One region of the Pantoea sp. RCC30.1 genome, then DNA from elsewhere that is predicted to be linked to it. Evidence: predicted binding sites of a transcription regulator. Region 1 holds the regulator's gene; the other holds the start of a gene.

The links. Region 1 encodes PurR, which represses purine synthesis genes. Its sites were predicted from a motif close to CANGCAAACGTTTGCNTG; they were not measured.
Region 2: a site for PurR is predicted at 4,474-4,491, ahead of AC2LB6_RS19980 (nucleobase:cation symporter-2 family protein). Genes of this name have one in related genera too.

The regions. Positions count from the first base shown of each region.
Region 1 is NZ_JBXUHX010000017.1:42,829-50,388, forward strand. It holds gene AC2LB6_RS15690 (riboflavin synthase subunit alpha) at 1-445, shown strand, start outside; gene cfa (cyclopropane fatty acyl phospholipid synthase) at 770-1,918, opposite strand; gene punC (purine nucleoside transporter PunC) at 2,228-3,430, opposite strand; gene punR (DNA-binding transcriptional activator PunR) at 3,538-4,443, shown strand; gene purR (HTH-type transcriptional repressor PurR) at 4,440-5,465, opposite strand; gene cydH (cytochrome bd-I oxidase subunit CydH) at 5,747-5,836, shown strand; gene AC2LB6_RS15720 (C40 family peptidase) at 5,882-6,691, opposite strand; gene AC2LB6_RS15725 (Grx4 family monothiol glutaredoxin) at 7,057-7,392, shown strand; gene rnt (ribonuclease T) at 7,436-7,560, opposite strand, start outside.
Region 2 is NZ_JBXUHX010000029.1:18,317-25,876, forward strand. It holds gene dtd (D-aminoacyl-tRNA deacylase) at 1-213, shown strand, start outside; gene fabY (fatty acid biosynthesis protein FabY) at 270-1,217, shown strand; gene AC2LB6_RS19975 (AsmA family protein) at 1,251-2,930, opposite strand; gene AC2LB6_RS19980 (nucleobase:cation symporter-2 family protein) at 3,049-4,422, opposite strand; gene recG (ATP-dependent DNA helicase RecG) at 4,528-6,606, opposite strand; gene trmH (tRNA (guanosine(18)-2'-O)-methyltransferase TrmH) at 6,603-7,301, opposite strand; gene spoT (bifunctional GTP diphosphokinase/guanosine-3',5'-bis pyrophosphate 3'-pyrophosphohydrolase) at 7,304-7,560, opposite strand, start outside.

The DNA of each region.
Region 1 (7,560 bases):
TGGCGATTTACGTCAGGGCGATGTGGTCAATATTGAGCGTGCAGCAAAATTCAGCGATGAAATAGGCGGACATCTGATGTCAGGTCATATTATGACCACCGCTGAGATCTGCAAGATTATCCAGTCAGAACATAACCGCGAAGTCTGGTTTAAAATCCAGGACCCGACGCAGATGAAATATATTCTACATAAAGGTTTTGTCGGCATCGACGGTATCAGCCTGACAGTAGGTGATGTGACTAAGACCAAATTCTGCGTCTATCTGATCCCCGAAACGCTGGAGCGCACGACTCTTGGCGCGAAGACGTTTGGCGACCGGGTCAATATTGAGATCGATCCGCACACGCAGGCAATCGTAGAGACCGTGGAGCGGGTGTTAGCCCAGCGCGATGCTGCGGCGGCGATGAGTATGCTGACCGGTCAGCCTGACTCCGAGAGTAAATAAAAGGCGTGTAAGCGCCTTTGAGCGTTGTGATAGGGTCTGAACTGTTTTGCGGTGATACCGAGCCATCACAGGCAACAGGGTCAGATTGGAAAGACGCAAAAACCAGTCCATAACACGCTCGGCCCGCGCGATTACGCACCTCATCCCTGAGGTGCGCACGTTGCCGGGCCAACGCGTTGCGCTGTTCAAAAATGCTTCCGGCATTTTTATCCGGGCGGCGGGACGCTTTCCTGTTCTGATCCGGTTCCCTGCTCGTTAAGCCTATTCATTGCTGTGAGATCCAATATGATCTGGCATTCGCAGCATCTGCATGATAACCGGGTCCTACCGCGCCACCCGTAATCCGCCCTCAACGCCGCGACTAAACACAATCTGCCACAGCTGAATATCACGCGCCCGGAAGGCACCAGCGCAGGCATTCAGATAATAGGAGAACATCCGTTTAAAGCGTTCGCCATATTTATCAGCCAGCTCTGGCCAGGCCTGCAAAAAGCGTTCATGCCAGGCCATCAGTGTTTTGTCGTAATCGGCACCAAAGTTATGCCAGTCTTCCAGAATAAAGTGGGGCTCGCTGGCATCCGCCACATGACGCACTGAAGGCAGACAGCCGTTGGGGAAGATATATTTATCGATCCAGGGATCGACACTCATATCGGTCTTAATCGCACCGATGGTGTGAAGCAGGAAAAGACCGTCAGGCTTTAAATTACGATCGACCACATCAAAATAGGTGGCGTAATTTTTCGGCCCGACATGCTCAAACATCCCCACCGAAACAATGCGATCAAACTGCTCATTCAGATCGCGATAATCCTGCAACAGAATCGTGACGTCTAACCCGCTACAGCGCTGCTGCGCCAGTTTCTGTTGTTCAGCGGAAATCGTCACGCCATGCACTTTGACGCCGTAATGACGTGCGGCAAATTCCGCAAGGCCGCCCCAGCCACAGCCAATATCCAGCAGCGACATCCCGGGTTCCAGCGCTAATTTACGGCAGATCATATCCAGCTTGGCTTCCTGCGCTGCTGGCAGCGTCGTAGCCTCTTTCCAGTAGCCACAGGAGTATTGCATGTATGGATCGAGCATCAGTGAAAAGAGATCGTTGCCCAGGTCGTAATGCTCTTTACCGACAATCCACGCCCGTTTTTTTGACTGCAGATTGGTTAAGCGGGCGGCGGCAATGCGCAGCGTGTCTTTAAAGTGATGAGGCAGCTGCTGATCGAGTTTGTGTTTAAGTACCTGGTGGAAGAAAATATCCAGCCGGTCACACTCCCACCATCCATCCATGTAGCTCTCACCGAGCCCAAGAGAGCCCTCCTGCAGAACACGTTTAAAAAAACCAGGATGATTAATATGAATATCCCAGGAACGTGAACCATTAATTTCGATATCCGCTTTTTCCAGCAGTTCATGAACGATGCGATACCAATGGTTCTCTTCAGGGCTCACTGCTTCTGCATAAGATGAACTCATAGATTTTCCACCACCTGTCCAATCTGAACCTGAACAAAGAGTAGTCAATTTATTCAGGCATTGAGAAACGATGCGGATGGCTCCGCAAACCGGTTATTGTGTGATACAGAGGACTGGAACAGCCTGCAGCAGGTCGGGTAAGATGAGAATAACGCGCGCGAATACCGTCCCGGCAGCAGGGTGCCAATCAGATTATTACGTTATTATATTGTTGATTTATTACAGGTTTGTTGACCCGGATGAGTATATGCTCACGCGGGTCAATATTCAATAACTTATTGTTAGGGCGCTAAGTAAGAAGTCAGGGTATCAATGATTATCCTGGCAGGCAGGTTGCGCAGAGGCAACAACAGTTTGTGCGTTTGCGGCACGCTGCATGGCGTAACCGATCAACGCGAGCACAATGGTCACCGCCATCATCAGCGTGGTTGTAAACAGCGCCTGGGTTAATCCAGCTGATACCGCCAGGCTGGCGGCGAAGCAGAGTCCTAACTGCAGGGTGTTCTGCAAAGCAGCAGCTTTACCAGTGGCATCCGGGAAGGGCATCAGTGCACTGGAAACCACAATCGGATAGATCGCCCCGTTAGCCAGCGCCATCCCGCAGAACGGAACCATCAGGCTCACCAGCGTGCTGTTGCCTGCAAGCGCAACAGCAAACAGCGACAGAATGCTTAGGCTGTAGACGCCCAGCATCCAGGGCAGCAACTGTGCACCGTTAAAGCGGTTGAGCAGAGCGCGACAGCCGAATCCACCTATTAAAAAGGCGAGGGTCTGGGGCACATAACTCAGGCCGATATCGGCGGGTGAGAGACCCAGATCCGCCAGAATAAACGGCGAGCCAGTCAGCCAGGCAAAGAAGCTGGCAGAACAGGCAGAGTAGATCAGCACGTTGCCGCTGTAGACCCGCGATTTCAGCAGCGTGAAGAAGCCCGGCTGCGCCTTTTTTTCACTTGCGGCTTTGCGAACGGTGGGCAGACGCAGCGTGGTCAGTATCAGCGCCATCGCAATCAGGGTCAGCACCAGGAAAATCGAACGCCAGTGGAAGTGGCCGATCAGCCAGGCACCCAGCAACGGCGCCAGCGCGGGAGAGAGCGCAACCAGCGGCATAATGGTGGCGAAGACTTTGTTGGCGCGCGCGGCAGGGTAGCGATCCACCACTAATGCCTGCCAGCTCACGGCCGCAGCACAGACGCCAATCGCCTGCACGAAGCGCAGCGCCAGCATCAGATAGATATTATTCACCCACAGCATGCCCGCACAGCCGATGCCAAACATGGCCAGTCCGGCCAGCAGCACAGGTTTGCGACCAATGCGATCGGAGAGCGGTCCCCAGAATAGCTGACCCAGGGCGAAGCCTCCCAGAAAGAGACTCATACTGGCGCTGATCAGGCCGGGTGAGGTATTAAAGGTTTGCTGCATCGCCCCGAAGGCGGGCAGGTACATATCTGTGGCTAAAAAGCCGAGCATGCTCAGCAGGGCAAGGTAAGGCATAAATCCTTTATTCGACAACATCTCATTCTCATTTTTGCAGGATAAACGCGGCAGAGTGTAAAAGGTGCGTTTGCTGCTGTGAAACGGTAATATTTGCCGATTGCTGTTAAAATTTTTGAAGGCAGATTATGTGGTCAGAATATGCATTAGAAGTGGTTGACGCGGTCGCCCGTGGGGGCAGCTTCAGCGCTGCCGCGCAGGAGTTACATCGGGTGCCTTCTGCCATCAGCTACACGGTGCGCCAGCTGGAGAACTGGCTGGCGGTGCCGCTATTTGAGCGTCAGCATCGTGAAGTGGTCCTCACCCCGGCAGGCGAGCATTTTGTCAGGGAAGGGCGCAGCGTCATCAAAAAAATGCTTGCCACCCGGCGACAGTGTCAGCAGCTTGCCAACGGCTGGCGCGGGCAGCTCAGCATTGCCGTTGACCGTATTGCAAAGCCTCAGCGCACCCGGCAACTGGTTAAAGATTTCTATCGCCACTTCCCCGATATGGAGCTCATCATCAGCTATGAAGTCTTTAACGGCGTCTGGGATGCGCTGGCCGATGGCCGGGTGGAGGTCGCGATTGGTGCCACGCAGGCAATCCCGGTGGGCGGACGTTTTGCGTTTCGCGATATGGGCACTCTCAACTGGCGCTGCGTGGTCGCGCCGGATCATCCGCTGACGCAGGCGAGCCAGATCGATGATGACACGTTGCGAAGCTGGCCATCACTGGTGCTGGAAGATACCTCGCGTGCGCTGCCACGCCGTATGACATGGACGCTGGATAACCAGCGCAGGCTGGTGGTGCCGGAATGGCAGACCGGGCTGGAGTGCGTACAGGCGGGATTGTGTGTGGCGATGGTGCCGGGTCATCTTGCCAGGCCACTGCTGGACAGCGGCCAGCTGGTTGAACTGACACTGCCGGTGGCGTTCCCGGACAGCCCCTGCTGCGTCAGCTGGGCTGAAGATCGCGCATCACCGGCAACAGGCTGGTTGCTCAGCTATCTGGGTGATGCGCAAACACTTAATCAGGAGTGGTTAAGCGAAGATTAACGGCGATAGTCGCGGAATGGACCATCGGCCACGGAACGGCGTTCAATCAGCGTAGGGTGGACTTCAATCGTTTGTGACACTTCACGCTTACTGGTGATGCGGTCCAGCAGCATATCCAGCGCTTTTTCACCCAACTGGGCTTTAGGCTGATGCACGGTCGTCAGGGCCGGTGCGAAATAGCGGGCGTTGCGCACATTGTCATAACCGATCACCGAAATATCCTGCGGGACGCGCAGGCCCATCTCGTCGGCGGCGCAAATCGCGCCCATCGCCATGATGTCACCGCCGCAGAACACCGCCGTTGGACGCTGTTTCTGCGACAGGATCTGCTGCATCGCCTGATAGCCTGACTCCGGCTCGAAGTCACCCTGCACAATCCACTCGGCACGCGGTTGAATACCCGCTTCTTCCATCGCCTTCAGGAAACCGGCGTGGCGTCCTCCACCAGTGTTGCGTTCCATCTGACCGGGGATAGCACCAATATCACGGTGTCCGCGTTCAATCAGATAGCGTCCAGCCAGATAGCCGCCCTGGAAAGCATTATCGAGCACCGTGTCGGTGAAGTCGGCGCGCGACTCGCCCCAGTCCATCACCACCATTGGGATATTACGGTTCTCTTCCAGCATCTGCAGCAGATCGTCCGGATATTCAGAGCACATCACCAGCAGACCATCGACGCGTTTCTGCGCCATCATGCTGAGGTAGGCGCGCTGCTTTTGCAGGTCGTTATGCGCATTACCCAGAATCAGCGTATAGCCTTTGTCAAAACAGTGATTTTCAACCGCTTCAATAATTTCAGCAAAATAGGGCGCTTCGCTGGAGGTGGCAAGCAGGCCCAGCGTCCTGGTGTGGTTCACTTTCAGGCTGCGCGCGACGGCGCTCGGCGAGTAGTGAAGTTCTTTTATCGCCTGCCAGACCGCGTTGCGTGTCTCTTCAGCGACAAAGCGGGTTTTATTGATGACGTGCGAAACGGTGGTCGTTGAGACGCCGGCGCGTTTCGCCACATCTTTAATTGTTGCCATGAAAATCGGACTCCAGTGCTTATCTAACTCTATGATAAGCGTAGTGTTAAACGTTTGCGTCTGCTCAGGGTTTTTTCCGCAAAAATGCAGCTTTTCTTGCCCGTAAACAGGCCGCTGGCGGAGAATAAATGCCTTAAAAGATGCGCAAACGGAATCAGAGTTGCGCGCGTTGCGCAACAGAGGCGGGATTCTAACAAGGCTGGACGGATAAAACGAGATTTTTACCGGGCTGTGTGGGAAAATGCCATATCCCTACAAATTGTGTGACTAAGGAGCAAACAATGAGTACCGATCTTAAACTGGCGTTAATGACCACCGCAGGCTGTCTGCTGATGATTGTGGCCTTTAGTTTTACTGCCATTCTGCACTAATAAAAAAGCCGGGATTATCCCGGCTTTTTCTGACTGTTCTGCTGCTCAGCGTATAGTTTTTGGCGTCATCACCCGACGGGCGCCAATGTAGTGGCGCTGCCAGTAATCTTCTCCTAATGCGCTGATCTGAATATCTTTACCGGTACGTGGCGATTGAATAAACTTGCCATCGCCCAGGTAAACGCCGACGTGGTCCGCAGTACCGCGACCGTTAATGCGGAAGAAGACCAGATCGCCTTTCTCCAGCGACTCGCGTTTAATTGGCGCTGCGTCACGCAGGTGATACATCTCGTTAGCGGTACGCGGGATCTTAAACTTCACCAGATCTTTATAGGCGTACCAGACCAGACCGCTGCAATCGAAACCAGTATGGGGTGACGTGCCGCCCCACTGATAAGGTTTACCCAACTGGCCCATCAGCTTGGTCATCGCGGTTTCACGTGCCTTCTGATAGCGCTGACGGTGGGATTTGCTCATTTTAATTGTGCCAGGTTCGCTGGTGGTGACCTCAGCGGTTTTTAGCTGGCGCTGATGACCATAGCGTTTCTTCTCTTTATTTTTTTCTTTGCTTTTGCTGATACGGGCGGTTTTAAGCGAGGTCTTCTTAGCAGGCGTCTGTTTCGCAGTGAGTTCGACTTTTTTCTGTTTTTTAGTTTTGAGTTTTTGAACAGGGCTGAGGCGAGTCTTTTTCGTCACCGTTTTTACCTGGCGACGTTTGCGGCGCTCATCGTCGCGCGCACTCTTTTTTTCTGCTTTATGCGTACTGACGTTCACCGGCGCGTGCGGTGAAGCAGCAGCGACGTTGAAAAACAGTTGCGCAAAGGCCAGCATCAAAAGCGTAATGATTAAACGCATAGTCCGTTGATTAGTTAAGTTGTCAGGGCCACTACGCACCGCGACAAAGTTGAGATTAATCTGATCCAGGATCAGCGCCCAGGCCATTCTAGTCCAGTTCTTTTAAAAACTGTAATGCCTTTTAATATTAATCTTTGCAACCCACGTAATCGCGCTGAAAATGAACATTTTCAGCGTCTTATATCAACGAAATTATTACGAATTATTAAACTGTTACCAGCTGTTAATAATCAGGGATTCAGGCGTCACGAAGCTGAACTTAACAATGATGGCGATTTAATCGGGCAGCGGTCAAAATCTCGTTTTCAGTCACGCTGCGAAGTCGCTACAATAAACAAACACGAAGTGACGAATTAAGGAAGGCAATTATGAGTACTGTAGAAAAAATTCAGCGCCAGATCGCAGAAAACCCGATCCTGCTGTACATGAAAGGTTCCCCGAAACTGCCTAGCTGCGGTTTCTCTGCACAGGCGGTACAGGCGCTGTCAGCCTGTGGTGAGCGTTTTGCTTACGTGGATATTCTGCAGAACCCGGACATTCGTGCCGAGATGCCGAAATTCGCTAACTGGCCAACCTTCCCGCAGTTGTGGGTTGATGGCGAGCTGGTCGGTGGCTGCGACATCATCGTCGAGATGTTACAACGAGGTGAACTGCAGACGCTGATCAAAGAGACTGCAGAGAAGTTTAAAGAAGCAGAATAAAAAAAGGCCGACATCACGTCGGCCTTTTTCATTGCGGCATCCCTTATGCGGATGTCGTGGCTTCTGCATCACCTTCCGCGAAGGGCAGTGGCCAGCCACCTAACCGTTTCCAGCGGTTCACCAGCTCGCAGAACAGCGTTGCCGTCTGCTGAGTGTCATAGAGCGCCG
Region 2 (7,560 bases), on a different contig from region 1:
GTGTCGCAGTTTACGCTGGCCGCAGATACGCAAAAAGGGATGCGCCCCTCCTTTTCGGGTGGCGCTGAGCCAGCTGAAGCCGAACGTCTGTATGAATATTTTAGCGACTGCTGTCGCCAGCAGGGGATTACCACGGCGAACGGACGTTTTGCTGCAGATATGCAGGTCTCGCTGGTGAATGATGGTCCTGTAACGTTCTGGTTGCAGGTGTGAGATCGTCAGCTGAGCGGCAGGGAATGGGCCACATATCCGAGCGGGAGAAACATTACATGTATCACCTTCGCGTGCCACAGACGGCGGAAGAGCTGGATATCTATTATCAGTTCCGCTGGGAGATGTTGCGTAAACCCCTGCGTCAGCCGCAGGGGTCGGAACGTGACGCCTGGGATGCTCTGGCGCATCACCAGATGGTTGTTGATGAGCAGGGAGATCCGGTCGCCATTGGCCGTCTCTATATCAATGCCGACAATGAGGCCGCTATCCGCTTTATGGCTGTTCATCCTTCGGTGCAGGGGAAAGGGCTGGGTACGCTGATGGCGATGACCCTGGAATCAGTGGCGCGTCAGGAAGGCGCTAAGCGGGTGACCTGTAGCGCCCGCGAAGATGCTGTCGCGTTCTTCGCTAAGCTCGGCTACATCAATCAGGGCGAGATTACCGCGCCGCAGACTACGCCGGTGCGCCACTTTCTGATGATCAAACCTGTCGTTACGCTCGATGATATCCTGCATCGTGCCGACTGGTGCGGACAGCTGCAACAGGCCTGGTATGATCATATCCCGCTCAGCGAGAAGATGGGTGTCCGTATTCTGCAGTTTACCGGGCAGAAATTTATCACCACCATGCCTGAAGCGGGTAACCAGAATCCACACCAGACGCTGTTCGCTGGCAGCCTGTTCTCGCTGGCAACGCTGACCGGCTGGGGATTGATCTGGCTGCTGCTGCGTGAGCGTCATCTTGGCGGCACCATTATTCTGGCGGATGCGCACATTCGCTACAGCCATCCCATCAGTGGACGGCCTGGCGCGATTGCTGACCTCGGCTCACTAAGCGGCGATCTCGATCGTCTGGCGCGCGGACGCAAAGCGCGTGTGCAGCTTGAAGTGGAGCTTTTTGGCAATGATGAGTGTGGCGCGGTGTTTGAAGGGGTCTATATCGTCCTGCCCGCCGATCCGGATGGGCCGCTGGAAGAGGGCGGTTCCGGCGCACGTATCAATTAATCATAAGGGCCGCATCAGCGGCCCTTAATGTTATCAATGTACCTGGCCCGCCTGCATGTTCTGCTGTACCTGCTGACTGTCCGTGGTCACCGACAGAGTGCCATTAACCGTCGGGCGCAGTGGCTGACCTGCGGCTAATGCCCCGCTCAGTTGCAGCTGCATATTGCTGTCACCGGTTAACGGCAATGCGGGCCATCCCCAGTTCTGCAACACATTCACCGGCACTGCACGCCCCGTTAGTTGCAGCGTCAGCGGACGGGCTGGCTGCTGGCCTACGGTAGCCGTCCCTTCCAGCAACCCCTTATTACTGAACGCACTCAGCTCGGTAACCTGAATCTGCTGCGGGTCTGCAGTCAGCGCAATCGACGGATGACGCAGATCGGTGCGGTTAAAGGTCGATTCTGCCGCGTTCAGGCTGAGCTTACCTGACCAGATCCCCCACTGGTGCTGCTGCGCCAGCAGCAGGTTCTCGCCGGAGCCATCCAGTGAGGTCAGCTGGAAGGGAAATGCCGGATTGATGTCGATGATCAGGTTACGGTTAGAGGAGAAACGCGTCACCTCTACGCTATCCAGCCACTCAGGCAGTGTCGCCTGCCAGCGGTCACGCCAGTCCTGCGGCAGGGTGTATTCCAGTCCGGCAACGGCCAGATTTTTTAGCGTCAGGCGTTTATCGTTGCGTGACCAGTCACCGTCAGCCCGAATCACCCCATTCGCCCAGCGCGAACTGAACTGCGTCAGCGCCAGGCCCTGCGGTGAGAAATCCAGATTAACGATGGGATCATTAAGTTCGAATCCACCGTTGATAAAATTGCTGGCATTCAGCGCCAGCGAACCATCGTTACTCTGCCAGTCATCTCCCTGCCAGTTAACGTTTCTCAGTGTCAGATCCAGATCCGTCACCGCCCAGTCAGGACCCTGCAGGCGGGCATCGGTCAAGTCGAGGCGAGTAATGGCAATCGAGGGGACAACCTGCAGGCTATGCAGGAAGTCTTTCAGGCTGCTGGTGGTCTGCAGACGAATGTCGTTCAGTCGCAGCTGATTGATTTTCCAGTTGCCCTGGGCATCGCGCTCACCGTTACCGGTCATAGAGCCACGCGCCAGGTCGGCACCAATATTGTCAAAGCGCATCCGCCCCTGAGAAACACTGCCCTGAATCAGGACATTCTCACCCGGCACTTTATTCAATGTCATGCTGCCTGCGCTCATCTGGAAGCGGGCATCGCGACCCAGCATATCCAGGGCAGTGGGTTTCCACGGCAAAATGCCGCCATTAACCTGCTGAGCAAAAAGCGGTAACGCGCTGTTGGGGCTGTCGATACGCATATTGTTGAGTTGCAGGCGGTCGGCCTGAATCGGTAGCGCGCTGCCGGGTGCCAGATTGGCCAGATTCACTTCTCCATCGCGCAACTCAAGGCTGCTGAAATGCAGCGGATCGCTGAACTGAATCAGTGCCAGACCGAGATCGACCCGTTTCGCCACCAGCACCGCAGGCTGTCCATCGTGTCCAAAGCTGAAGTCATCCAGAATGATATGAGAGGGGGAGGAGAAATTGTGTTCAATTTTACTCAGGGAGAGATGCCATTCGGTTTTGTCACTCACCCAACGGCTAAACCAGCCTGCACCCCACTGTGTCTGCAGCAGAACATAGATCACGACCAGGGTGAAAAGCAGCAGCAAAAGTAAGGTGAGGAAAAACTTTCCAAGAAATTTCATAGCATCCTTCCCGAGTTAAATCCGGTGAGAGGTTGTTATGCCTGAATTACCGTTACAGCTCAACAGCCTGGATGTAAATCCGAATAATTAGCAGGCAGGCCGAAGCCTGCCTGTGGCCTTACTTCTCTGGCGGAAAAATCAGGTTGAGTACGATAGCGGTAATACCGCCCGCCGCAATACCGGAAGAGAGCAGGGTTTTCAGCCAGTCAGGCGCAAACTGCAGGATCAGCGGCTGCTGGGAAACGCCCAGGCCCACCGCCAGCGACAGCGCGATAATCATGATAGCGCGACGGTTAAGCGGCTCACGTGACACGATGCGAACGCCCGAGGCGGCGATGGTGCCGAACATCACAATCGTTGCGCCGCCGAGCACCGGTTCAGGGATCATCTGCACCAGCCCGCTGACCGCCGGGAACAGCCCCAGCACAATCAGCATCAGCGCGACAACAAAGCCCACGTAGCGGCTGGCAACGCCGGTTAACTGAATCACGCCATTGTTCTGACCGAAGCAGGAGTTAGGGAAAGTATTAAACAGTGCGGAGACAAAGGAATTGAGGCCATTCGCCAGCACGCCGCCTTTCAGGCGTTTCATATAGAGCGGGCCGCTGACAGGCTGCTCTGACACATCCGAGGTGGCAGTGATATCACCGATGGTCTCCAGGGAGGTCACCATAAACACCAGCATCAGCGGGATGAGCAGATTCCAGTCGAAACCCAATCCGTAATAGAGCGGGGTCGGCACCACGATCAGCGGCTGGTTAGCAGGGATACCTGCTGCAGGCAGCATCCCCATCGCCCAGGCCAGCAGATAGCCTACGGCCATGGCAAGGACCAGGGAGGCAACGCGCAGGTAGGGGTTCTTCTGCCGGTTAAGCAGCACGATCACCAGCAGCACAGCCCCGGCCAGCATCAGATTTTTCGGTGCGCCAAAGGTATGGTCGCTCATCGCGCTAAAACCGCCGCCAATCGAGGTCAGGCCCACCTGAATGAGTGACAGGCCGATGATCATCACCACGATACCGGATACCAGCGGTGTAATGATCCGACGCGCCAGGTGTAATACGCGTGACAGCACCATTTCGGTACAGGAAGCCACCATCAGCGTGCCAAACAGCGCCGCCATCATGGTGGGCACATCAGCACCGCCATTTTTCAGCGCCATCCCGCCCATAATCAAAGGCGTAACGAAGTTGAAGCTGGTGCCCTGAATCGACAGCAGGCCCGAGCCCACCGGTCCCCAGGTTTTGATTTGCAGCAGTGATGCCACGCCCGAAGCAAACAGCGACATGCTGATAACATGCCGGGTATCTTCTGCGGGCAGGCCTAGCGCCTGACAGATCAGAATGGCTGGTGTGATGACCGCAACAAACATCGCCAGCAGGTGCTGACCGGCAGCAAAAAGCGTTTGCGGCAGAGGTGGACGATCTTCAAGACGATAAATAAGTTCGCTTTGCGAGGCGGAAGGCTGGTCTGGCTGCGGATTGGTGGACATCTTCTGTTCTTCCCAAAAAATAATGTGGCGATTGTAATCATCCGCCGGGCAAAAGCAATCGTTTGCCCGGCGAGGATAAAAAAGGCCGACTCAGATGGAGATCAATCAGACGTTGGTGAAACGGGTGTTCTCTGGCAGCCAGCGTTCAATCAGGGCGCTGGCCTGCTCGGGATAGTGCTGGTGGATGTGGCGTGCCACACGCTGAACTTCCGGCACCATCGCCGCATCGCGCAGCAGGTCGGCCACTTTAAATTCTGCATTGCCGGTCTGACGCGTGCCTAGCAGTTCACCCGGCCCGCGAATCTCCAGATCGAACTGGGCAATAACAAAGCCGTCATTGCTGTCGCGCAGCACCTGCAAACGCTTCTGCGCTGTCTTGCTTAGTGGCGCTTTGTAGAGCAGCACACAGTGCGATGCTACGGCACCACGACCCACACGGCCCCGCAGCTGATGCAGCTGCGCCAGTCCTAACCGCTCCGGGTTTTCGATAATCATCAGGCTGGCATTCGGCACGTCCACACCGACCTCAATCACGGTCGTCGCTACCAGCAGCTGCAGTTCATTCGCTTTAAACGCCTGCATTACTGCCTGTTTTTCAGCGGGTTTCATGCGGCCATGCACCAGTCCGATATTTAAGTCGGGCAACGCGGTTTTCAGGGATTCCCAGCTGGCTTCTGCCGCCTGTGCTTCCAGCAGTTCTGACTCTTCAACCAGCGTGCAGACCCAGTAGGCCTGACGTCCCTCCCGGCAGGCATGCTCAACCCGCGCCACAATCTCCTCGCGTCGCGTATCGGGGATGGCTACGGTAGTCACGGGTGTACGTCCCGGCGGCAGCTCATCGATGGTTGAGGTATCGAGATCGGCATACGCGGTCATCGCCAGGGTGCGCGGAATCGGTGTGGCGGTCATGATCAGCTGATGCGGATGGAAACCCTGCTCCTCGCCTTTTTCCCACAAGGCCAGTCGTTGGTGGACGCCGAAGCGGTGCTGCTCATCAATAATGACCAGCGCCAGACCATTGAATTGCACCTGCTCCTGAAACAGAGCGTGTGTGCCCACGACCATTGCCACCTGACCGCTGGCTATCGCTTCCTGTTGTGCCTGGCGGGCTTTGCCTTTCTGTTTTCCGGCCAGCCAGCCGACTTCAATCCCCAGCGGCGCAAACCACTGGCGGAAGTTACTGGCGTGCTGCTCAGCCAGCAGTTCGGTCGGCGCCATCAGCGCAACCTGCTTGCCATGTGCGATAACGTTCAGTGCAGAGAGCGCAGCAACCAGTGTCTTGCCCGAGCCGACATCGCCCTGCACCAGCCGCATCATCGGGAAATCATTGGCCAGATCTTTCTCTATCTCCGCCACCACGCGCTTCTGCGCGTTGGTCGGCGAGAAGGGCAGCGCGGCCAGCAGCTGGTCACTGAGATTGTGTCGCGGAGGCATCGGTAACGCGTAATAGCGCTGAGCACCAGCGCGCACCGCCAGCATGCTGAGGTTATGCGCCAGCAGTTCTTCCAGAATTAATCTGCGTTGTGCCGGATGACGACCACTTTCCAGCTCGCTGAGCCGGAGATCGGGCGGCGGACGATGCAGTGTGCGCAGCGCATCAGGCAGGCTGATCAAGCCGCCGCTCAGTTCCTGCGGTAGCAACTCGGCAATCGGGCAGCTTTCCAGCAGCGTCAGCGCCTGGTCGGTGAGATTACGCAGCGTGGCCTGTCGAATACCTTCGGTGGTGGGATAAACCGGCGTTAAGGTCTCTTCCAGCGTCACATTGCTCTGTTCGCCCTGGATGCGGTATTCGGGATGAATAATCTCAGCGCCACGCTGACCGCGCTTAATCTCACCATAGGCAGTGACGCGACGTCCCGGCGACAGATTGTTCTTCATACCGGCATTGAAATTAAAGAAGCGCATCGTCAGTACGCCGCTACCATCGCTGATCTGGCACACCATCATCCGGCGGCGACCAAAAGTGATATCAGTGTGCAGTACTTCGCCCTCTACTGTTGCCCAGATACCGGGCAGCAGATCGTCAATGGCGTAGAGTTGGGTGCGATCTTCGTAACGTAGCGGGAGATGGAGCAGGAGATCCTGAATAGTGTGCAGGTCAATTTTGGCCAGTTTAGCTGCCTGGCTGGCACCGACGCCGGTCAGGGTACTGAGCGGGATGGCATCCAGCAGACGGCCTTTCATCTTCTTTTACCGGTCGACTGCATGGTTGCCCACCAGCTGGCATCGGCGTCGACCTCACCCTGCGCATTGATGCGCGGATAGGGTAGACCTTTCTGCTTTGCGACCCGCGCCAGTACCGGGAATCCGCCTTCGAACAGCAGCCGTTGCTGTTCATCTTCATCCAGCAGGCTGTAATCGCGGAGGTAAAGACCGGCGTTCTGCCGCTGCCGCTGGGCTTCATAGAGGATAAGCGCGCAGGCGACCGAGACATTCAGCGACTGCACCATACCTACCATTGGAATCACGATCTGCCGATCAGCCAGCGCCAGGGCTTCTTCGGTGATGCCGGTTTTTTCCTGACCCATCAGAATGCAGGTTGGAAGGGTATAATCGATCTCACGGAAATCCACTGCATCGGCGGAGAGATGGGTCGCTAAAACCTGCATCTTCTGCTGCTTGAGCTGTTTTACGGCATCGCCGATGGTGGGATGGGTGACCACTTTCACCCAGCTGTTGCTTCCGGCAGACGCGGAAGCCTGAGTGCGCATCCGCTGGCTTGGCCAGACGGCATGCACTTCGTGGATGCCGACAGCGTCGGCCGTGCGGATCACCGCTGACACATTGTGCGGTTTATGCACCTGCTCCATGCAGACCGTCAGGTCGTGCTGGCGCAGTGCCAGCATCTCCTGAATCCGGGCAAATCGTTGATCGTTCATGCCTAGTTACGGTTACGGTGGACTTTGATCACATCCGGCATCACGCGAATTTTACGCATGATATTCGCCAGATGGACGCGATCACGTGCGGTCAGGCGGATAAAGGCGCTGTAGACGCGGCCATCACGCTCTTCGGTATTCAGGCTCTGAATATTGGAGCCCGCCGTGTTGATTGCTGCCGTCAGGTTAGCCAGCGCGCCCTGATGATTAAACATGTCGACTTTGATTTCCGCCACGAACTCCTGCTCGGTGACTTTAT